One region of the Streptomyces sp. CA-243310 genome, then DNA from elsewhere that is predicted to be linked to it. Evidence: riboswitches for the same ligand, from Rfam matches in the RefSeq annotation. Region 1 holds a riboswitch; each other region holds the start of a gene.

Evidence for each region. Region 1 has a riboswitch for cobalamin ahead of ACQEVM_RS18040 (hypothetical protein). Riboswitches for the same ligand answer to the same signal wherever they lie in the genome.
Region 2: another riboswitch for cobalamin. It lies ahead of ACQEVM_RS06690 (ribonucleoside-diphosphate reductase subunit alpha); the one in region 1 lies ahead of ACQEVM_RS18040 (hypothetical protein).
Region 3: another riboswitch for cobalamin. It lies ahead of ACQEVM_RS07660 (energy-coupling factor ABC transporter permease); the one in region 1 lies ahead of ACQEVM_RS18040 (hypothetical protein).
Region 4: another riboswitch for cobalamin. It lies ahead of ACQEVM_RS13505 (ABC transporter substrate-binding protein); the one in region 1 lies ahead of ACQEVM_RS18040 (hypothetical protein).

What each region holds. Positions count from the first base shown of each region.
Region 1 covers NZ_JBNJMF010000002.1:117,277-122,801, forward strand. The annotation lists gene ACQEVM_RS18035 (GNAT family N-acetyltransferase) at 72-617, opposite strand; gene ACQEVM_RS18040 (hypothetical protein) at 1,174-2,586, opposite strand; cobalamin riboswitch at 2,703-2,831, opposite strand; gene ACQEVM_RS18045 (prenyltransferase/squalene oxidase repeat-containing protein) at 3,155-5,525, shown strand, end outside.
Region 2 covers NZ_JBNJMF010000001.1:1,399,343-1,404,867, forward strand. The annotation lists gene ACQEVM_RS06685 (ribonucleotide-diphosphate reductase subunit beta) at 1-890, opposite strand, end outside; gene ACQEVM_RS06690 (ribonucleoside-diphosphate reductase subunit alpha) at 890-3,298, opposite strand; cobalamin riboswitch at 3,466-3,589, opposite strand; gene ACQEVM_RS06695 (GNAT family N-acetyltransferase) at 3,641-4,138, opposite strand; gene ACQEVM_RS06700 (YbdD/YjiX family protein) at 4,290-4,487, opposite strand; gene ACQEVM_RS06705 (carbon starvation CstA family protein) at 4,493-5,525, opposite strand, start outside.
Region 3 covers NZ_JBNJMF010000001.1:1,620,751-1,626,275, forward strand. The annotation lists gene ACQEVM_RS07640 (PadR family transcriptional regulator) at 1-54, opposite strand, end outside; gene ACQEVM_RS07645 (energy-coupling factor ABC transporter ATP-binding protein) at 144-965, opposite strand; gene cbiQ (cobalt ECF transporter T component CbiQ) at 962-1,711, opposite strand; gene ACQEVM_RS07655 (energy-coupling factor ABC transporter substrate-binding protein) at 1,715-2,056, opposite strand; gene ACQEVM_RS07660 (energy-coupling factor ABC transporter permease) at 2,053-2,757, opposite strand; cobalamin riboswitch at 2,787-2,983, opposite strand; gene ACQEVM_RS07665 (flavodoxin family protein) at 3,123-3,836, shown strand; gene ACQEVM_RS07670 (AMIN-like domain-containing (lipo)protein) at 3,914-4,417, opposite strand; gene ACQEVM_RS07675 (SsgA family sporulation/cell division regulator) at 4,548-4,955, opposite strand; gene ACQEVM_RS07680 (L-serine ammonia-lyase) at 5,185-5,525, opposite strand, start outside.
Region 4 covers NZ_JBNJMF010000001.1:3,013,985-3,019,509, reverse strand. The annotation lists gene ACQEVM_RS13525 (N,N-dimethylformamidase beta subunit family domain-containing protein) at 1-323, shown strand, start outside; gene ACQEVM_RS13520 (VOC family protein) at 530-919, shown strand; gene ACQEVM_RS13515 (ABC transporter ATP-binding protein) at 998-1,828, opposite strand; gene ACQEVM_RS13510 (FecCD family ABC transporter permease) at 1,825-2,892, opposite strand; gene ACQEVM_RS13505 (ABC transporter substrate-binding protein) at 2,889-3,884, opposite strand; cobalamin riboswitch at 3,920-4,058, opposite strand; gene ACQEVM_RS13500 (hypothetical protein) at 4,124-4,534, shown strand; gene ACQEVM_RS13495 (tRNA(His) guanylyltransferase Thg1 family protein) at 4,777-5,525, shown strand, end outside.

The DNA.
Region 1 (5,525 bases):
GTCCCCTTTCGCGATGTGTGGCCTCAGGCCATCAACGAGTGCCCATGACCTGGCGATTACGACCTGCCTGGTCAACCGGCTGCTGCATAACAATGCACGACTACCGCCTGCTCCGGGCTCCACTGCTGCTCGACCGCGGCCAACAACTCCCAGCCCAGACGCTCGTAAAGAGCTACTGCTGAGGCGTCGGAGGCCACGACGTCGAGCACGGGATGCAGATCGCGTTCCTGCGCGTCACGCATCGCCTGGGCCAGCAGGAGTGCGCCGATCCCATGGCCTCGTGCCGCCGGAGCGACGAACAGGCGGTTGACCACAACGGCTGGTGCGCTGCTCGCGCCCTCGCGACTGCTCCACAGGACCGGTGCTGCATCGCCTGGCTCACTGCGGGACAGACCGATGTGACCAACGACCCGCCCGTCCAGCTCCGCTACCCAGGCCGCGAGCAGTGCCGGCTGGGACAGCCAGCCGCCGGGAGAGTCCGGCCAGTTCACTGGGTAGCCGTCTTGCCCATGGACGTCGGCAAGTACCTCAACGCACGCGCCCAGGTCGGAGTCTGTTCGACGCCGGACATGCCGGATCGGCGCTCCGCCGGCTCCAGGACCACTCTCGCTATTCACCAAAGCATGGAAGCACAGCCCGCCGAGCGGAGATCTGCGACCAGGCATTTCCGATACACGCCCCAGTCGGCCACGGTCACCCGTTCAGCGCTTTCGCCTGCGGTCTCCTGGAGCGGGCCCGTCCGGACGCGTCCCAACCACCCGACGGGCCCGCTCCACAGCTCCCTCCAAGGCGCTGAGCAGGCCCGTCGGAGGCACACCCGTCGTCTTCGTGGAAGCCCGGGTCGCTGACCCCGCCGGTGGCTCTCCCGCTCTCAGCAGGGAACACATGGCCTCGGCGACCTCGGTCAACGAGATCAGTGCCTCACGCGTCATCCGCAACCGTACGACGTGGGAGCCGAACTGACGTCGCGAGGCCGCGAGACTCTCGAACTCTCCCTCGGTGAGGGCCACCAGCCGCACCCCGTCGATGACGACGGGACGCGGCACGATCTTCGTCAACTTGGACCTCCCGGGCTCATGGGTAAACAGCCCTGATTCGGCATGTGTGTTCACCAATCCGAACACGGCGGGGCCGCGGTCCCGAAGGTCCGCAGCCCCGACCGGTGTACGAAGGTCAGGCGCCCCAGCGCAGGGCGATGGTGTCGCCCACGTTGATCACCTTGTTGCGAGCCGCGCCCGCGAAGGCCGCGCCGTCGACGCTCACCTTCCAGGTGTTGGAGCCGCTGTTGGCCTTGCCGTTGATGTTGGTGATGGTGCCGGTGCCCGAGGAGGGAGTGACGCTCGTGACGCAGCCCGACGGGGTTGCACCACTGGTAGCAGCGGCCAAGACGTCCCCGAGGGTCGTGGTCGTACCGGTGGGCGTGAAAGCCACCGAGCAGACCTTGAGGTTGCCCGCGCCGTCGTCGACGGTCAGCGCCAACCTGGTCGCGGTGCCCGCTGTGAAGGTGCTCTGGGCGACCCACTGCGGAGCACCGGGGGTGACCGGCACCGGCGGGGCCGTCGTGAAGCCCCCGCCCGCGACGGCGCGCAGCGCGTCGATGGAGGAATAGGCGGAGGGCACGGTGTCGGAGGGCTTGTACTTGAAGCCACCGGCCGGGTTGTACTGGTTGGCGATCAGGAAGTCGATCGGAGTCTTGCCGCTGCCGGTGAGGAAGTCCCCGGTCTGCGGGTTGAATCCGCATGCGTTGAGACCCGCGACGCCCCAGCCGTTGGAGCTGGTGTTGATCCCGTAGAGGGAGTTGAAGGCGCCGCTGTTGGAGACGAGCGTGCTCTTGAGGAAGTTCTTCGCCTGGACGACGTCGGTGTCGGTGTTGGGGACGCCGGAGGCGCAGAGGGCCGCCATGGCGGCGCCGGTCATGTCGACGTCGCTCGCGGAGTTCAGGACGGTGGGGTTGCCTTCGCCCTTCTGGTAGGTCCAGCCCCCGTCGACGTGCTGGTTGGCGCGGATGCGGGTGACCATCGAGGTGGTCAGTGCCTGCGGGACACGGGCGCCCCCTGCCTGAGTCTTGGCGCCGCCCAGCGAAAGGGCGGCGAAGACGGTGCCGTTGAAGTTGCCGGACGGTCCGAAGTAGCCCGCCTCCGCGGTCTGCCAGTGCGAGTAGATGTTCGCGACGAGGTTGCGGGAGGCCGAGACGCGGGCCGGGTCGATGCCGGCGGCGTACGCGTTGAGGGTGCCGCGCTCGTAGTCGGTGACGACCGGGGAAGCCGACGGCCAGCCTGCCGTCGACAGCAGGTTGCGGTAGACGGTACGGGCATTCTTCGTCGTGTCGCCGGCGGGGTAGACGTCGACGACGGCCGTACCGGTTGCCGCGAAGGTGCTGAACGCCCACTCGTTGGACAGACCGCTGCCGGCGTACGAACCATCTGCCGCCTGCAGGGACTTGAGGTAGGCGATGCCGTTGGTCTTGGACGTGGCGATCTGCGCGGGCGACGAGGTCGCGAACGCGGGCAGCGCGGTGAGAGTGAACGCGCCGAGCGCGGCGGGTACGGCTAGCGCGAGGCGGCGGGAGGTACGGGGACGGGACATGGCCTGCTCCTGGAATCGGCGGACGCCGACCGCATCCGTCGCCCCGGCACCGTGCGGACGCACGGCCGGGCATGCCGGAGGGGCCGCCGTCCGGAACGCGTGGTACGGCTTCCTGTACTGCAAACGCCGTATGGGCATTCGGGCTCGGAGACGGCCCCCGCCGTCCCACACCGCTGCGCGTCAGCTCCGGCTTCCCACCGGATTCCCCCATCTGGCAGCCCAGGACGCTACCCGAGTGATCAAGGGTCCGCCAGCCACCGTCAGGAAGGTCGAAAGGAATCGATCGGGGGCTGTGCCCTGAGACGCAGGCCACCTTGACGCTGTCTTTATCCGCGTGTTCCACTCCGACTGATACGCACTCAGCCCCAGGGGAAGCCGGTCGAATTCCGGCGCTGACCCGCAACCGTAGGCCCGGTACCACCGGGCGAGCCGGAATGCCTGGAGCCAAGTTTTTCAGCGAGAAACGCCGTCGCGGACTACGGCGTGGTTCGAAGGCTCCCGCTGCGTTTGCCTGCGAGGGACGCCCTTTGCCACGTACTGGTCCGCCCGGCTGACACGAGGGGCCGTGGTGGGGACCGCAGAGCAAGCAGAGCGACGTATGGGAAGAAAGAGGCTGGTGTCGCTGATATCGGCGACGCTGCTGACCGTCAGCGCGGGCGTGGCCTTCGTCACCGGGACGACCTCTGCCGTCGCCGACCCGATCGAGGGGTGCACCGCCACGACCGGCGCGATCGTCGCCGTCGACTTCGGGCCCTTCGGCGGGAAGGTCGAGCGGGGCTGCGACACCACTCTCACAACGGGCTACGAACTGCTCCGGGACGCCGGTTTCACCACCGAGGGCACCGGTCACGACGGCCCCGCCTTCATCTGCCGCATCGGCACCGGCTCCTTCAACTCCGGTACCCAGTACCCCACCCCGGACAAGGAGGACTGCGTCCTGACCCCGCAGGCGACCGCCTACTGGTCGTACTGGGTCGCCTCGCCCGGCCAGAAGAACTGGACCTACAGCTCCCTGGGAGCGATGGCACGCAAGCCCAAGCCCGGCGACGTGGACGCATGGGTGTTCGGCGGCACGGACATCGGCGGCTCGTCGGGCAAACCCACGTTCACCCCCGACGACGTCCGCGCGGGCGGCGCACAGCCCTCCCCCGACCCGACCGGCCCCACGGGCCCGTCCGTTCCCCCGGGCACGGTGGACCTGCCCGCTGCCACGCGTTGGGTGAGCGGGAGGCTGACCGACGGGGAACGGATCGTCGACGAGGGCGCCACGACCCCGAACCACCTCCTCACCACCGAGGTCGTCTACGCCCTCGCGGGCGCCGATCGGCAGAGCCCGGCGGCCCGCAAGGCCGCCGACTTCCTGGCCACGCCCGCGCAGACGGACGCGTATGCCTACCCGGCCGGCAAGGACGGGATTCCCGACGCCACCGCCGCCGCGCGGCTCGCACTCGTCGCCGAGGCCACCGGCAGGGATCCCCGTGCCTTCGGCGGCCACGACCTGCTCGGGGACCTCGTCAAGTACGTCTGCCCGCGCGACATCGGCGACGGCGAGACGATCGACGGCTGCCTCACCAAGGGCGACTTCCGCACCACCGGCCAGTCCGACGCCCAGGCCATGGCCGTCATCGCCCTGCTGAACGGCGGTGTGACGCCCCCGGCCGACGCCGTGAAGCGACTGACCGGACTCCAATGCGAGGACGGCGGATTCACCGGCATTCTCATCCGCACCGGCGGGTGGTGTGACAGCGACGCGAGTTCCACCGCGCTGATCGTGCTGGCCCTCAAGCGGGCAGGTGGCCACGAGGCGGTCGTCGAGAAGGCCCGCGCCAACCTGCGGAAGACGCAGCTGCCCACCGGCGCTTGGCCCGCCGCCGCCTACATGACCACCGGCAGCCCGGCCGCCACCGGCTGGGCGGCCCAGGCCCTGCGCGCTCTCGGCGACACCGCGCACGCCGACGCGGGCCTCTTCTGGCTCTCCAAGCAGCAGTTCCCCGCGGGCGGCTTCGGCTTCGAGGAGGGCGACACCGAGTCGCGGCTGTACCCCACCGCGCCGGCCGTCGTCGCGGCCGCCAAGAGCGACCTGGTGGCACTGACCACGAAGCAGCCCGATCCGAAGCCCACGGACCCCAAGCCGACGGACCCGAAGCCCACCGACCCCAAGCCGACGGTCCCGCCGGGCGACGGACCGGACATCAAGAAGGGGCTGGCGTACCTCACCAGGCCCGGCAATCTGATCCAGGGCCGTTACTACGAGGGCTCCCCCGCCCGCGCGGACTACGGAATGACCATCGACGGCGCCTACGCACTGGCCGCCACCGGCGGGGACGACACCACCCTGCGCAACATCGTCGACTTCATGGACAAGGGCGGCAAGGACGGCGAGGGCCGAGGCATCCACGCCTGGACCATGATCGGTACCAAGTACGCCGTCGGCGGCGCGATCGGCAAGACCGCGCTCCTGGCCGAGAGCGTCGGCCGCGATCCGCGCAGCTTCGGCGGCCAGAACCTGATCGCCGCGCTCGCCAAGGACACCTGCGCGGGAAAGAACACCGATGTCGTCCCCTACTGCGGGGGCAAGGGCGCCTACGGCAATGCCAAGTCCGTCTTCGACCAGTCCCTCGGCGTCATCGCCCAGGTCCGAGCGGGTGAGAACACCGCCGCGGTCGAGCCGATCGCCTATCTGAAGAGCCTTCAGCACCCCAACGGGTCCTGGAGCAGCATGCTCGTCGGAAAGAGCCCCGACGAGGTCGACTCCACGGCCATGGCCGCGATGACCGTGGACCTGCTGCCGGACGCCGACTCGCAGGCCGCCGTGGACAAGGCGCTTGCCTGGCTCGCGGGTGAGCAGTTGGCGGACGGCGGATTCCGCGGCGCCTCGGGCATCTCCGTCAACTCCGCCGCGCTCGCCATCCAGGGACTGTCCCTGGACACGCCCAGGT
Region 2 (5,525 bases), on a different contig from region 1:
CCGTACACCGGCGGGAAGCCCAGGCGCACCAGACGCTGGTCCGCGACGCACTCCAGGTACTCGCGCATCGACTCGGTGTTCATGCCCGGCAGGCCGTCACCGCACAGGTCGCGGCCGAACTGCAGCTCCGCCTCGACGGCCTCCTTCAGCATGTCGGTGACCTGCTGCTGAAGGGCGTCGTCGAAGAGCTCCGGCTCCTCCTTGCGGACCGTGTCGACGACCTCGAACGCGAAGTTCATGTGCATGGTCTCGTCACGGAACACCCAGTTGGTGCCGGTGGCCAGACCGTGCAGCAGGCCGCGCGAACGGAACCAGTACACGTACGCGAAGGCGCCGTAGAAGAACAGGCCCTCGATGCACGCCGCGAAGCAGATCAGGTTCAGCAGGAAGCGGCGCCGGTCGGAGGCCGTCTCCAGCTGGTCGATCTTCTCGACCGAGTCCATCCACTTGAAGCAGAACTGCGCCTTCTCGCGGATCGAGGGGATCTCCTCGACCGCGTCGAACGCGGCCGCCCGGTCGTCCGGGTTGGGCAGGTAGGTGTCGAGCAGCGTCAGGTAGAACTGGACGTGCACGGCCTCCTCGAACAGCTGGCGCGACAGGTACAGGCGCGCCTCCGGGGAGTTGATGTGCTTGTACAGGGTCAGCACGAGGTTGTTCGAGACGATCGAGTCACCCGTCGCGAAGAACGCGACCAGGCGGCCGATCATGTGCTGCTCGGACGGGGTCAGCTTCGCGAGGTCCGCGACGTCCGAGTGGAGGTCGACCTCCTCGACCGTCCACGTGTTCTTGATCGCGTCGCGGTAGCGCTCGTAGAAGTCCGGGTAGCGCATCGGGCGGAGCGTGAGCTCGAAGCCCGGGTCCAGGAGGTTCTTGTTCTCGTTGGAGCTCATTACTGGCAGGCCTCGCAGGACTCGGGGTTCTCAAGGGAGCAGGCCAGCGCGTCGGCGTCGACGGCCTGCGGAAGCGGGGTGGCCGCCGCCGGGACGGCGGAGCCGGACGCCGCGCGGGCGATCTTCGTCGCCGGGCGCGAGCGCAGGTAGTACGTGGTCTTCAGGCCCTGCTTCCAGGCGTACGAGTACATCGAGGACAGCTTCCCGATGGTCGGCGTCTCCAGGAACAGGTTCAGCGACTGCGACTGGTCGAGGAACGGCGTACGGGCCGCCGCCATGTCGATCAGGCCGCGCTGCGGGATCTCCCACGCCGTGCGGTACAGCTCGCGCACCTCGGCCGGGATCCAACCGAAGCCCTGCACCGACCCGCTGGCCTCGCGCAGCGCCTCGCGGGACTGGGCGTCCCACACGCCGAGCCGCTTCAGCTCGGCCACCAGGTAGGCGTTCACCTGGAGGAACTCACCGCTGAGCGTCTCGCGCTTGAAGAGGTTGGAGACCTGGGGCTCGATGCACTCGTACACACCGGCGATCGACGCGATCGTCGCGGTCGGGGCGATGGCGAGGAGCAGCGAGTTGCGCATGCCGGAGGTCGCGACCCGGGCGCGCAGCGCCTCCCAGCGCTCCGGCCAGTTCAGCTCGGTGTCGTAGTGGTCCGGGTGCAGGACGCCGCGGGCGGTACGGGTCTGCTCCCAGGCGGGGAGCGGGCCGTTGCGCTCGGCGAGGTCGCAGGAGGCCTCGTACGCGGCCAGCATGATCCGCTCGGAGAGCTTCGTGGACAGCGCCCGCGCCTCGGGGGAGTCGAAGGGCAGCCGCAGCTGGAAGAAGACGTCCTGGAGGCCCATCGCGCCCAGACCCACCGGACGCCAGCGGGCGTTGGAACGGCCGGCCTGCTCGGTCGGGTAGAAGTTGATGTCCACCACGCGGTCGAGGAAGGTCACGGCGGTGCGGACGGTCGCGTCCAGCCGCTCCCAGTCGATGTCGCCGTCGACCACGAACGCGCCGAGGTTGACCGAACCGAGGTTGCAGACGGCCGTCTCGCCGTCGTTGGTGACCTCGATGATCTCGGTGCACAGGTTCGAGGAGTGGACGACGGTGCCCGGCTCCGCGGTCTGGTTCGCCGTGCGGTTGGAGGCGTCCTTGAACGTCATCCAGCCCTGGCCGGTCTGCGCGAGGGTGCGCATCATCCGGCCGTACAGCTCCCGGGCGGGCATGGTCTTGCGGGCCAGGCCGGCCGCCTCGGCCTTGCGGTAGGCGGCGTCGAAATCGTCGCCCCACAGGTCCACCAGCTCGGGGACCTCGGCCGGGGAGAACAGCGACCAGTCGGAGTCGGCGTTGACCCGGCGCATGAACTCGTCCGGCACCCAGTGGGCCAGGTTCAGGTTGTGCGTGCGGCGCTGGTCCTCGCCGGTGTTGTCGCGCAGCTCCAGGAACTCCTCGATGTCCGCGTGCCAGGTCTCCAGGTAGACGGCGGCGGCGCCCTTGCGCCGGCCGCCCTGGTTCACGGCCGCGACGGAGGCGTCGAGGGTCTTCAGGAACGGCACGATGCCGTTGGAGTGGCCGTTGGTGCCGCGGATCAGCGAACCGCGGGCGCGGATGCGGGAGTACGACAGGCCGATGCCGCCGGCGTGCTTCGACAGGCGGGCGACCTGGTGGTAGCGGTCGTAGATCGAGTCGAGCTCGTCCAGCGGGGAGTCCAGCAGGTAGCAGGAGGACATCTGCGGGTGCCGGGTGCCGGAGTTGAAGAGGGTGGGGGAGGACGGCAGGTAGTCGAGGCGGCTCATCAGCCGGTACAGCGAGGCCACTTCCTCGACGGCCTGGACCGTCTCGTTCTCCGCGAGACCACAGGCCACGCGCAGCATGAAGTACTGGGGGGTCTCGATGACCTGGCGGGTGATCGGGTGGCGCAGCAGGTAGCGGCTGTGCAGGGTGCGCAGGCCGAAGAACCCGAAGCGGTCGTCGGCGCCCTCGGCGAGCGCGTGCTCGACCAGCGCGTTCAGCCTGCTCGCGTGGGTCGCCACGAACTCGGCCGTGCGGTCGGCGATCAGGCCCTCGCGGTGGCCGACCTCGACGGAGGCGGAGAACGAGGTGGACCCCTGGCCCGCGGCCTCGTCGCGGACGGCGAGCGTCAGCAGGCGCGCGGCCAACCGGGAGTACGCGGGGTCCTCGGAGATCAGACCCGCGGCGGCCTCGGTGGCCAGCCCGCGCAGTTCGGCCTCGTCGGCGGCGGAGCTGCGACCGCGCAGGGCGGCGGCGGCGACGCGGCCGGGGTCGGTGTCGGGAAGGTCGGCCGTCAGCTCGGTCAGGGTGCGCAGCAGCGCGGCCCCGGGTCCCCCGGACGTGATCGCGGTCTCGATCGCGGACTCGGACGGAACGGACTCTGCGCGCGGTGCGGAGGGCGCGATGGTCACGGGGGGAGCTCTCCCTTGCTCGGCTCCGGGAACACCGACGGCGCGGGCGCGAGCGGGCGCATGCGGACCGCGCACGCTCCGGCCCGGACAGGGCGGGCGGTACGTGCACCGCATGGCGTCCACCGGCCCAACCGCGAGGCCCGGACGTGTCTGCACCCGGTTCGGTCGAGCCGGGCGCGCTGTCGACAGGTCCTCGGACTTGTAGTTGCACGAATGGGTGCACTTCACACCGTTGCGGGACAGTTCCGGATTCGCACCGGATTCCCCTGCGACGACAGCGAGCACGAGCATACATGTGGGGGCGGGTGGATGCGTGACCCCCCACATGTTGTGTCGGCGTGGTTACAGCTCCAGACGGTAGGTCAGGAGGGTGAGGCCCGGGATCGGGGCCCAGTCTCGTTCTGGTGTTCGGGTGAAGCCGAGGCGCTCGTAGATCCTGTGCGCCCCCGCCATCGACCTCTGGGTCGACAACACCAGGTGCGTCACACCCTCCAGGGCCCTCGCCCGGGCCATGCACGCCCGCACCAGGGCCTCGCCCGCGCCGCGTCCGCGCGCCTCGCCGGCGACGGCCAACATCCGGAACTCCGCCTCGCCCGGGCCGGCGATGTCGGCCAGCGGGCTCGTGTTCGAGGCGAACGTCACTCCGCCGAGGACCGTGCCGTCGTGGTCCGCGACGAGCACCTCCCCGGAGGCGGCCCGGCCGGCCACGTCGCGCAGCACGTTCAGGTACGCGGCGTCCTCGTTGAAGTCCAGCAGCCCGTCGTCCAGGTAGGCCTGCGCGGTGATGTCGCCGAGCTCTTCGAATTCGGCGACCGATGCCGCCCTGATCACGATGTCCATGCCGTCGAGTGTGTCGGACGGGCGGGCGAGGGGTCGCACGTGTCCACGGACGGGGAGGCGAAGGGGGCGCGCCCCCTTCGCGGACGGGCACGCGAAAGGGCCGCCGGGTTCCCGGGGGAACGCGGCGGCCCTTCGAGGGCCCCGGACGGGGTCAGCAGCAGCGGAAGCCCTCGCGCGGGTCGGCTTCGCGGGCGTCGGTGCGGGCCCGCTCGAAGGCGCGCCGGGTCATGACCTCGGCGTCGGCGTCGTGCGCGCGGGCGTGCGCGACGTACCGGTCGTACGCGGCCTCGCCCGAGAACTCGCGGACGTAGAACCGGGTCTTCGCCCACGCCCCGCGCACGGCCGTCAGGCCGCTCACGCGACCGGTTCCCGGGTCTTGCCGCCGCCGGAGTCGAGGCCCGCCGCGGCGAGTTCCGCCCGTTCCTCGGGGGTGGCGATCAGGCCGGCCGGGGCGACGATCCTCGACTCGGTCCACGGGGTCTCGGTGAGGGTGACCGTCTCCGGCTTGCGGACGGCCTTGACGCAGGTGCGGGCCGCGTCCAGCAGCACGATGATGATCAGGACCGCGAACAGCACCGACAGGACGCCGTCCACCGTGGCGTTGGTGACCACGGTGTGCATCTCGCCCATGTTCTTGGCGGGCTTGAGCACCTTCCCGGCCTCGATGCCGTCCTGGTACAGGTCCCGCTGCGCGAAGAACCCGATCTTCGGGTTGTCGGAGAAGATCTTCTGGTAGCTGGCGGTGAGGGTGACCGCCACGTCCCAGGCCAGGGGGACGCCCGTCACCCAGGCCCACTTCAGTCGGCCCGACTTGATCAACAGTGTGGTGCAGACGGCCAGGGCCACCGCCGCGAGGAGCTGGTTCGCGATGCCGAACAGCGGGAAGAGCTGGTTGATGCCGCCCAGCGGGTCGCTGACGCCGACCCACAGGAAGTAGCCCCAGCCACCGACGACGACCGCACTCGCGATCCACACGCCCGGCTTCCAGCTGACGTCCTTGAAGGACTTGTGCACGTTGCCGAGGGTGTCCTGGAGCATGAACCGGCCGACCCGGGTGCCCGCGTCGACGGTGGTCAGGATGAACAGCGCCTCGAACATGATGGCGAAGTGGTACCAGAAGGCCTTCATCCCGGCGCCGCCGATGACCGACGAGAAGATCTCCGACATTCCGAGTGCGAAGGTCGGCGCGCCGCCCGTCCGCGACAGCAGGCTGGTCTCCTCCACGTCCTTCGCCGCCTGGGCGAGGGCCTCCGGCGAGATGGCGAAGCCGAAGTTCGTCACCGCCTGCGAGGCGGTCTCGACGGTGGTGCCGACCACGCCGGCGGGGGAGTTGACCGCGAAGAACAGTCCGGGCTCGATGATGCACGCCGCGATCACCGCCATGACG
Region 3 (5,525 bases), on a different contig from region 1:
CCCCGACGAAGGCTTCTCCAGCAGGGCGGTGAGGATGGCGTGCGGCAGCGACATGCGGCCATCCTAGGTTCGGGGTCGATCCCGGCGGCGCGCTCCGTCCTCGCCGCCGGTCGCCGCAGGTGCTCGGTCGGGCGCCCGCGCCGTCACCGCAGCGCGGCCAAGGCCTCCGGGGTCCTCGGGCCGGGAACGTCCGGGGCCAACAGGCCGTGGGCGCGCAGGAGGGCCGTGACCGTCGGGGACCACGCCTGACGCAGCCCGGCCGAGGCCAACAACGCGGGATCCGAGAGGAGTTCCCCCGCCGGACCGACGCGGACACCGGTCGGGGTGAGGACCGCCGCGTCGTCGGCCCAGCGAACCGCCAGGTCGACGTCGTGCGTGGCCATCACCACCGTGGTCCCGGCCGTGCGCAGCCCCGCCAGGACGTCCAGGAGCCGCTCCTGCCCGTCCGGGTCCAGCCCGGCCGTCGGTTCGTCCAGGATCAGCACGCGCGGGGCCATCGCCACCGCGCCCGCGATGGCCGCGCGCTTGCGCTGCCCGTACGAGAGCAGGTGCGTCGGCCGGTCCCGCAGCGCCGTGATGTCCAGGGCGGCGAGCGCCGAGTCCACCCGACCCCGCACCTCGTCGGGCTCCAGGCCCATGTTCATCGGGCCGAAGGACACGTCCTGCTCCACCGAGGCGGCGAACAACTGGTCGTCCGGGTCCTGGACCACCAACTGCACCGCCCGCCGCAGCCGGGTCAGCCCGGCCCGGTCGTGCGTCACCACCGCACCGTCGAGCCGCAACGTGCCCGAACCCGGCCGCAGCCCCCCGCTGAGCAGCCGCATCAGGGTGGTCTTGCCGCTGCCGTTGCGGCCCAGCAGGACCAGCGCGCGGCCCTCGACGATGCCGAAGTCCACGCCGGAGAGGACCTCGGGCCCGTCCTCGTACGCGTAGCCCGCGCCGGACAGTTCCACCAACGGATTCACAGGTACAGCCCCTTCAGGGTGAGAGTCACGGTGACCAGGGCCGCCGACAGCGCCCCGGACGCGGCCAGGAACCGCCACGACAGCGTGGCCGGCGGCACCAGCACCCGCAGCGTGCCGTCGTAACCACGCCCCGCCAGCCCCTCCTGGAGCCGCGCGGCGCGGTCGAAGGCCCGTACGAACGAGGTCGCAGCCAGCCCGGCCAGCGAACGCCACACCGCGGCCCGGCCCGTGTGCCCGAGCCGGGCCGCCTGGGCGCGGCGGACCTGGGCCATCGAGTCCAGCAGCAGGAACCCGATCCGGTACATGACCAGGGCCACGTCCACCACCGGCGCCGGCACCCCGGCCCGCACGAGCCGGGGCAGGACGTCCGACACCGGGGTGGTGAACGCGAACAGCAGCACCCCGAGGGAGGCCGCGGAGGTGCGCAACAGCAGCTCGGCCGCGTGCCGGGGCCCGTCGGGGGCCCACGACACCAGCCCCGCCGGACCGCCCACCGCGAACAGCAGCGGAAGCGCTCCGGTGAAGCAGAAACCGAGCGGGATCCGGAAGGCCCGCCACAGTTGGCGCCCGGCCACCCCGGCGGGCCCGAGCAGCACCACCAGGGTGGCCGCCGCGACGAGCGGCCCCCCGGGCCAGGGCGGCAGGGCCACGGCCGTGACCGTCAGCCCGAGCCCCAACAGGGCCTTCTCCAGCGGATGGCGGCGGCGCCAGCGACTGCCGTGCGCAGCCACGTCGATCGGCAGCACCGCCTACGACTCCGCGTGGCCGGCCGGGCCACCGGTCGCGCCCGCTTGGGCGAGGCCCTGACGTCGGCCCTTGCGAACGCCGAAGTAGTACGCGAGCACGCCCGCGCCCAGCGCCGCCTGAAGGGCGAACAGGGCCGACTCGATCTCCCCGGACGGGGGTTCGTACAGCGGCGAGAACCACGGTTCGTAGTCCGGCTTCAGCTCGGTGATGGCCGCCTCCGCCTGCGCGTCGGCGCCCGCGAACGGCTCCTCCTTGCCCTCGCCCAGACCCAGCGCGAGCGGGAGCACGGCCAGCGCCGCCACCAGGAGCAGCAGCACCGTGTTGATCTTCGCGTTCCTGGTCATCGGACCGCCGCCTCCTCCTGCTTGGTCCCGGTACGGGCCGTCAGCCTCGCGACGCCCAGCCGGACCAGGTCCGACTTGCTCGACTGCATCAGCAGCCGCATGACGAGGACGGTCAGCAGGCCCTCGCTGACGGCCAGCGGGATCTGGGTGACGGCGAAGATGCCGCCGAACTTGGCGAGCGCCCCGAGGAAACCGGTGCCCGGGTCGGGGAAGGCCAGCGCCAGCTGGACACTGGTCACGCAGTAGGTGACGAGGTCCGCGAAGAACGCGCCGAAGAAGACGGTCACCATCAGCGGCAGATCGAACCTCTTGAGCAGCCGGTAGACCCCGTAACCCGCCCAGGGCCCGGCGATGGCCATGGAGAAGACGTTCGCGCCGAGCGTGGTCAGGCCGCCGTGCGCCAGCAGCAGCGCCTGGAAGAGCAGGGTGATCGTGCCGAGCACCGCCATGATCGGCGGGCGGAACAGGATCGCCCCGAGCCCGGTGCCGGTGGGGTGGGAACAACTGCCCGTCACCGAAGGGATCTTCAGGGCGGACAACACGAAAGTGAACGCACCGGACGCGCCGAGCAGCAGCGTGCTCTCGGGGTTGGCCTTCACCTCGCGGGTGAGGGCGCGCACACCGTGTACGACAAAGGGAGCGGACGCGGCGCCCCAGGCGACCGCGTGCAAGGGGGGCAGAAACCCCTCGGCTATATGCATGAGTAAGGAGACCTCTCCAGCACCTCGTGGATGGACGACGTGCCCTGGCCGGTCTCCTGGCTCACGGGTACTGATGCCCTGACTCCGCCTTCCCGGGGCCGTGCGGTCTCCCGCGCGGGCCCAGTGGCTTCCCGCAAGGGAGTGGAGCCGGACTTCCCGATCACAGTGGCGAGGGCCGCACCGGTTTTCCACCGGTTTCCCGAACACCAAGGCCCGCTGACCCTAGTCGGCCGCGCGGACCCGTAACAACCCGACCCCGTTCCCGCACCCCCCCGCCCACCCGTTCCGACCAGGGCCGATCCGGGTGACCCCCGGACGGGCGCGGCCCGCTGGCGCACGCGCGGCGGCCCGCGCAGGGTGGGGGAGTGGCCGACGAACACGACTACTCAGACCTCAGCGCCGTCTACGTGAACTGCACGCTCAAGCGCTCGCCCGAGACCAGCAACACCGAGGGGCTGATCTCCAGGAGCCGTGCGGTGATGGAGGCGGCCGGTGCCCGAACCTCACTGATCCGCGCCGTGGACCACGACATCGCCACCGGTGTCTGGCCCGACATGACCGAGCACGGCTGGGAGAGCGACCAGTGGCCGGTCCTCTACAGCCAGATCATGGACGCCGACATCCTCGTGCTGTGCGGGCCGATCTGGCTCGGCGACAACAGCTCCGTGATGAAGCAGGTCATCGAGCGGCTCTACGCCTGCTCCTCGATCCTGAACGACCGGGGCCAGTACGCCTACTACGGCAGGGTCGGCGGTGCGCTGATCACCGGCAACGAGGACGGCGTCAAACACTGCGCCATGAACGTCCTCTACAGCCTCCAGCACCTCGGCTACGCGATCCCGCCGCAGGCCGACGCGGGCTGGATCGGCGAGGCCGGGCCCGGACCCTCGTACCTCGATCCGGGTTCGGGCGGCCCGGAGAACGACTTCACCAACCGGAACACCACGTTCATGACCTGGAACCTGATGCACCTGGCCGCCCTGCTCAAGCGGGCCGGCGGCATGCCCGCCCATGGGAACCAACGCTCGGAATGGGACGCCGGCTGCCGCTTCGACTTCCCCAATCCGGAGCACCGCTAGGCAGGAGGACACGAGGGGCCCGGGGCGACGCACGCCCCGGGCCCCTCGACCGTTCGACCCGTGTGCCGGGCGACGGTTCAGCAGGTCGCCGGGTGCGGGAAGTCGACGACGAGCCGCTCCGGCGCGTGCAGCACGCCGGTCTTGAAGGTGGGCTTGGTGTCGAAGGCGGCGCCGAAGGTCACGTACCCCTCGTAGTCGCCGGTGTAGGCCACGCCCTTGAGCTTGGACAGGTTGATCTTCTGTAGGCGGGGCCCCTGGTAGACGTTCTGGCCGGCGTCGGTGTGCCCGGCCGCCGGGTGCAGCCGGATCTCCAGGAAGAACTTCCCGGCCAGCGGCACGGGCTTGCCGGACCCGTCGTAGACCAGTTGGGAAACGGGTGTGACGGTGACCGGGGGAGCGGACCCCTGGAGGTCGACGACGAGCCGGTCGAAGGTGCAGTGACCGCCGAAGCGGGCATTGGTGACCAGCGTGGTGGACAGGGTGCGGGTGGCGGCCGAGGCCGGTGCGGCGAGGCCGATTCCGGCGGCGAGCAGCGTGCCCGTGACGAGTGCGGTGACCTGACGGCGACGTGGCGGACGCATGACGTCCCCCCGATTCTTCAGAGACGGGGACAGCGGTGTCACAACAGAAGACACTTCCCGGGCGCCCGTGGTTGCACCGGATCGGGCACGAGCCGCGCGGGGGCTCGGCACGGGGGCGCGAGCCGCGCCGTCAGCCGGGCAGCAGCGCGCTCAGTTCCGCGTCCAGGTCGTAGTGCCGCCGTTCCTGCCCGCGCGGCACCAGCTCCACGAGCCGGCGGCACAGGGCCCGGACGTCCTTCGCCCGGGCGGACATCACACACCCCTGCTCGCCGTTGCTGAACGCCAGGAAGATCCGCGGCTCGGTGGCCTTCCAGCGCGGCCAGACCTGTATGTCGCCCTCGCCCGTGGCGCGGGTCTGCCCGTCGAGCAACAGATCCCGGGAGAACACCCAGCGCGCGATGTGCACCCCGGCCCCCTCGAAGTCGAGGGCGATCTCGTAAGGCCGGTCGGTGCGGTACACGAACGTCCCCCGTACCGGGATGGGGGTGGTCGCGGCCTCCAGGCGGAGGGGGAGGACGCGGTGCTCCGTGATCGTCATGGTGGGGGGTGCGCCTCTCTGTCGGCGGGGGTGTTTCCTGCCCCTCCGGCAAGCTAACCCCACGCCTTCCCCGCATCCGGGGGTCCAAGGTCCCGACCCGGACGGGCCGCTCGGCCCGTCTTGCGCCGGCGCGGGGCGGACGCCGGCCCCCGGACGCGCGGGAGCCCGCCCTCCGGCCGGAGGGCGGGCTCGACGGGCCGGCGCGCGCGGCGCCGGGCGGAGACTCGGGTCAGCACTCGATGACGTTGACCGCGAGACCGCCGCGAGCGGTCTCCTTGTACTTCACCTTCATGTCGGCGCCGGTCTCCTTCATGGTCTTGATGACCTTGTCGAGGGAAACCTTGTGGGTGCCGTCGCCGCGCATCGCCATCTTGGCGGCGGTGACCGCCTTGACGGCCGCCATGCCGTTCCGCTCGATGCACGGGATCTGCACCAGCCCGCCGACCGGGTCACAGGTGAGGCCGAGGTTGTGCTCCATGCCGATCTCGGCGGCGTTCTCCACCTGCTCGGGAGTGCCGCCCAGGACCTCGGCGAGGGCACCGGCCGCCATGGAGCAGGCCGAGCCGACCT
Region 4 (5,525 bases), on a different contig from region 1:
ACACCGGATTCCCGACACCCCGCCCGATCGAGATCATCGCCCACTCCCCCGTGGTCTGCGAGGGCAGGCCCAGCCATCAGGACACGGCCTATTACACCGTGGCGAGCGGCGCCGGGGTGTTTGCCACGGGGACGATGCGCTGGGTCGAGGCACTCGACGCGACGGGCGACGGGCGAGGCGGCGGCAATCACGGTCTGGACGCGCGTTCCGGGGCGCTGACCACACGGGTGACGGAGAACCTGCTGCGGGTCTTCGCCGCCGGGCCGGCAGGGCGGACGCGTCCCGCGCGGGACAACGTCGATTCGGTGTACGGACGTTCCTGATCGGGCGGACGTTCCCGACGGGGTCGTCGGCACCGTTCCCGACACCACCGTCCCCGGCACCCCGCTCCGCGGCGCCTCATTCGACCGAATACCGATGGACCCGGCCCGATCCGTGTGCTTAGGCTCGTGCGGACGGCGTCGCGTGTCGGTCACCGACCGGGTGAGGCATGGAGGCGCCGTGACATGCCTTTCGGAGGCATCCACCCATGTCAGTAGAGCTGAACCACACGATCGTCCACAGCCGTGACAACCGATGGTCCGCCGAGTACCTCGCCGACATCCTGGGTCTGGAGGTCGGGACCGAGTGGGGTCCCTTCATCCCCGTCGAGACCGGAAACGGCGTCACCCTGGACTTCGCGACCGCCGCCCCCGGCGAGTCCATCACTCCCCAGCACTACGCGTTCCTCGTCTCCCAGGACGTGTTCGACGCGGCCTACGAGAAGATCAAGGCGGCGGGAACCGAGTACTACGCAGATCCGCATCGCAGGCACCCGGGCGAGATCAACCACAACGACGGGGGCAGCGGCGTCTACTTCCCCGACCCGTCCGGCCACTGGTTGGAACTGATCACCCGCCCGTACGGCTTCCAGGGCTGAGCCAGGAAGGGCCGGGCGGTCGGTCGGGCAGGGCGGATCGGTCGGGGACACCCGCGTCCCCCGACCGGGCGCCTGCCGTCAGCGACGGCCGGCCGGCCGGCCGTCGCAGGTGCCGCGGGCGTCCGGCGGCAGGTACAGGATGCTCGGGCCGCCCGTCGTCGGGTGCGGTCCGACCCGGGTCCGTACCCCGTACACCCGTGCCAGCAGATCCTCGGTGAGCACCTCGCCCGGGGTCCCCGAGGCGACCACCCGGCCGGCTTCCAGCACGTACAGCCGGTCGCAGAAGGACGCGGCCAGGTTGAGGTCGTGCAGGACCAGCAGGCCGGTCGCCGGCAGGGCGCGGACCAGGGTCAGGATCTCCAACTGGTGTCGGATGTCCAGGTGGTTGGTCGGTTCGTCGAGGGCCAGCAGGCCGGGATCCTGGACGAGCGCGCGGGCCACCAGGGCGCGTTGGCGTTCGCCGCCGGAGAGTTCGTCGAACCGGCGGGCGGCGAAGCCGGCCGCCCCGACGGCCTCCAGGGCCTCCGCGACACGTCGGACGTCGTCGGGGCCGTCCTGCTCCCAGAACCGCTTGTGGGGGCTGCGCCCCATGGCGACGACCTCACGGACCGTCAACCCGAACGTTCCGGAGGCTTCCTGTGGCACCACCGCCACCCGTCGGGCCCGTTCCTTCACGCCCATGGACCCCGCGTCGGCGCCGTCCAGCAACACCCGGCCGGAGGTGGGCCGCAGGGCGCCGTGGACGCAGCGCAGCAGTGTGGTCTTGCCACTTCCGTTGGGGCCGACCACGCCGACGGTCTCGCCGGGGCGGGCGGTGAGGTCCACTCCGTGCAGCAGGGTCCGGCCGTGGATCTCGTAGCCCACGTCCTCGACGGCGAGTTCCACCGGTCGTCCTGTCGACGGGTTCATCCGGCCACCCCCTCGGTCCGGGTGGACCTGCGGAGCATCCACAGGAAGAACGGCCCGCCGACCAGCGCGGTGACCACGCCGACCGGTATCTCCTCGGGCGCCGCCGCGGTCCGCGCGACCAGGTCCGCCAGGGTCAGGAACACGGCCCCGCCCAGCGCGGCCACCGGCAGCAGCGCCCGGTGTCCGGCGCCCACCACCATGCGGGCGGCGTGCGGCACCATCAGGCCGACGAAGCCTATGGCCCCGCTGTAGGCGACCAGCACCCCGATGACGAGCGAGGCGAGGACGAAGACCGCCGCCCGGAACCGAGCGGTGTCCAGGCCCAGGGTGTGCGCGCCCTCCTCCCCCGCGAGCAGGAGGTCCAGGGGGCGTGCGAGGGCGATCAGCAGGCCGGTACCGAGGAGCAGCGCGACCGAGGGCAGGGCCAGTTCGTCCCAGCGGGCCCCGCCGAGACCGCCGAGGGTCCAGAAGAGGACGCTACGGATCTGGTCGGGGTGTGCGGCCAGGACCAGGACCAGGCTGGTGAGGGCGGACAGGACGTATTGGACGGCGACCCCGGCCAGGATCAGCCGGCCGGTGGTCATGGTGCCGCCCCGCCGGGCCATCGCGTAGACGGCGACGAGCGCGCCCATGGATCCCGCGAACGCGGCGACGGGTACCGCCGCCCCGCCCGCGGAGTCGAGGACTCCGGCGCCGAGGACGATGACCAGTACGGCTCCCGCCGACGCTCCGGAGGACGCGCCGAGCAGGAAGGGGTCGGCGAGTGGGTTGCGCACGAGGGCCTGCAACACGGTTCCGGCCACGGCGAGTCCGGCGCCGACGACGGCGCCGAGGAGGAGGCGGGGCATCCGTACGTCCCACACGATGGCACCGGCGGCTCCACCGCCGGCTCCCGCTCCGGGTCCTGGTCCTGGTCCTGGTCCTGGTCCTGGTCCTGCGAGGAGGACGTCGATCACCTGGCCCGGGGCCATCCGTACCGCGCCCAGCGCGAGGCCCGCGAGGGCGGAGACCACCAGGGCGGCGGCGAGCAGGACGAGGACGACCGGGGTACGGCGCGGGCTCACGCGGCGTCGGGGTGCAGTTGGCGCCCCAGGGACTCGGTGGCGTCGGCGACGCGCACGCCGAGGACGGCCGTGGACAGCGGGAGCACCACGAACCGCTTGTTCCTGATCGCGGGAACCTGCGCGAGAGCCGGGTCGTTCAACAGGCGCTGCTTCTTGGCCTCGACGGTGGTCCCCGCGTAGTCATAGATCAGGATGACCTCGGGCTTGCGTTCGATGACCTTCTCCCAGGACACGTCGCCGAAGGTGTCGTCGAGGTCGGCGAACACGTTCGTCCCGCCGGCCAGGGAGACGATCTCGTTGCCGATGCCGGTGCCCCCCGAGGTCGAGGCGGAGGCCTCGCCCGAGTCGTAGGCGAAGACGGCCGGCTCGGACTTGTCCTTGACGCGTGCGGTGACGGCGGCGATGCGCCGCTGCTGATCCTCGATCAGCGCCGCACCGCGCTCCGGCACTCCGAAGGTGCGTGCCACTTCGGTGATCTCGGTCTTGAGCTGCTCCAGTCCCACCGGACCGGTGCCGCAGTACTCCACGTTGAGACGGGAGTCGATGCCCGAGGCGGCCAGTCCCCCGCGGTCGCGTCCCTGCGCCTTGTCGAAGGCGCTGGAGTAGCCGCCGTACACGAAGTCGGGGTCGGCGTTGAGGAGGACCTCCTTGGAGGGGTACTCCTTGGCCAGCACCTTGATCCGGTCGTAGGCGGGTCGGTAGGCGGGCAGGATCGCGTCGTCCAGGTAGGCGGTGCCGACGATCCTCTGCTCCAGCCCCAGCGCCAGCATGATCTCGGTGGCGTGCTGGTTCATGGTGACCGCGCGACGGGGCGGAGCCTGATAGGTGGTGCTCACACCACAGTTGGTGACGGTGTACGGGAACCCGGGCGCCGTGCCGGAGGCCGCGTCCGACCCCGAGCCCTTCCCGCCCGGCGAGCCCCCGCAGGCGGCCAGGGGCGCCAGCAGCGCGAGGGGTATGAGGGAGCGCAGAACGGTGCGCGAGCGCGACATGGCGAAGCCTCTCCGGGGGATCCGCGTCCCCGGTCGAAGTGAAGAGGCGGTGCGTCAGTGTCTGACTCCCGGATCCCGCGGACGGGCTCCGGTCACAGTGGCGGGACCGCACCGGATTCGCACCGGTTTCCTGTCCTGCACCGCCTGGGAGAACGCTGCCCAGTCTGCCAGACACCCGGCGGCGAACCGGCCCGCGAGAACCCCTCACCCGCCGTCCCCGCACGGGCTACCCTCCCCGGATGGAGCGCGCGGAAATCATGAAGCGAGTCATCGGGATCCTCACGGAGTCCCAGGAAGTCCGCAGGTCTCACGAGGCCGGCGGCGAGGCCGGTCCCCCCTCGGAGCCGGGTGTCGTCACCCTGTTGCTGAGCGAGATGATGCCGCACTTCAGCGTGCCGGCCGACGCGACTCCCCTCCAGGTGGGTCGCATCGTCGGGGAGACGCTGGCTCCCGCCATGCACACGATCGTCGGATCCTTCGCCGCGGCGTTCAGTGCGCTGGCGGCGGTCCACGACTCCGGCCGGACGGACGTCAGCTCGATGGACGTACTGCGCGAGCTGGCGCTGCGCGTCGAGGCGGGAGCCTACGACCACGGCCTCGGCCACGACCTGCCCGACGAGGGTCTCGACGAGGGTGGCTCCGACGCCTAGGCCCCGTCGCCGCCATCCGGAATTCCCCTTGTCATATGCCTACCCGCGCCCGTACACGCGGGCATACGGTGTGCTCCCGGACCATCCCGGGCGCGCGTCCCTCCCGCTCTCCCCACGGGAGGGCCGCCGCGCGCCCGCGCGGACGAGGGGGCCGGCCACGGGGCCCGGTCGTCCCGATCGTCGTATTCCGGACCCGCGAGCCCGTGCGTGCCAGACTGGGGCAACACGGACGAAGGGACGACATGGCGGACGGCACGGCATTGGGTGACCGGATGAAGCGGTACGAGGCGGCGCACCGTGCGGTCCTGCCACGTCGCACCTACACATTGCTCCGGGTCGACGGCCGCGCGTTCCGCACCTACACACGGGGAGCGACCCGCCCCTTCGACGAGGCCTTCATGGCCGACATGGACGCGGTCGCCGAGGCCCTGTGCGCGGAGATCGCGGGGGCCCGGTTCTCGTACACGCAGTCCGACGAGATCAGTGTCCTGTACACCGACTTCGGCAGTGCGGGCACCGAGCCGTGGTTCGGCGGCGTGGTCGCGAAGCAGTTGTCCGTCGCGGCCTCGCTGGCCACGGCGGTGCTCAACGAGCGACGTCCGGGCGGGCGGGCCCTGTTCGACGCCCGCCTGTTCACCCTCTCCGACCCCGTCGAGGTCGCCCACTACTTCCGGTGGCGGCAGCGGGACGCGGTGCGCAACAGCATCGGCAGGGCCGCGCAGAACCATTTCCCCCACGAGCGGCTGCACGGCGTTTCGTCCGGCGGCATGCGCGAGTTGCTGCGGTCGGAGGCCGGGGTCGACTGGAACGACTACCCCGACGGCTGCAAACGAGGACGGATCGCGGTACGCAGGAGCGGTGAACGGGAAACGACCCACGTGGACCCGCGGACCGGGGCGGAGCACGTGACCGCGGCGGTCCGCTCCTGGTGGGAAACCGTGCCCGCTCCGCACTTCACCGCCGACATCGACGGTTGGCCGGTCGGCACGAT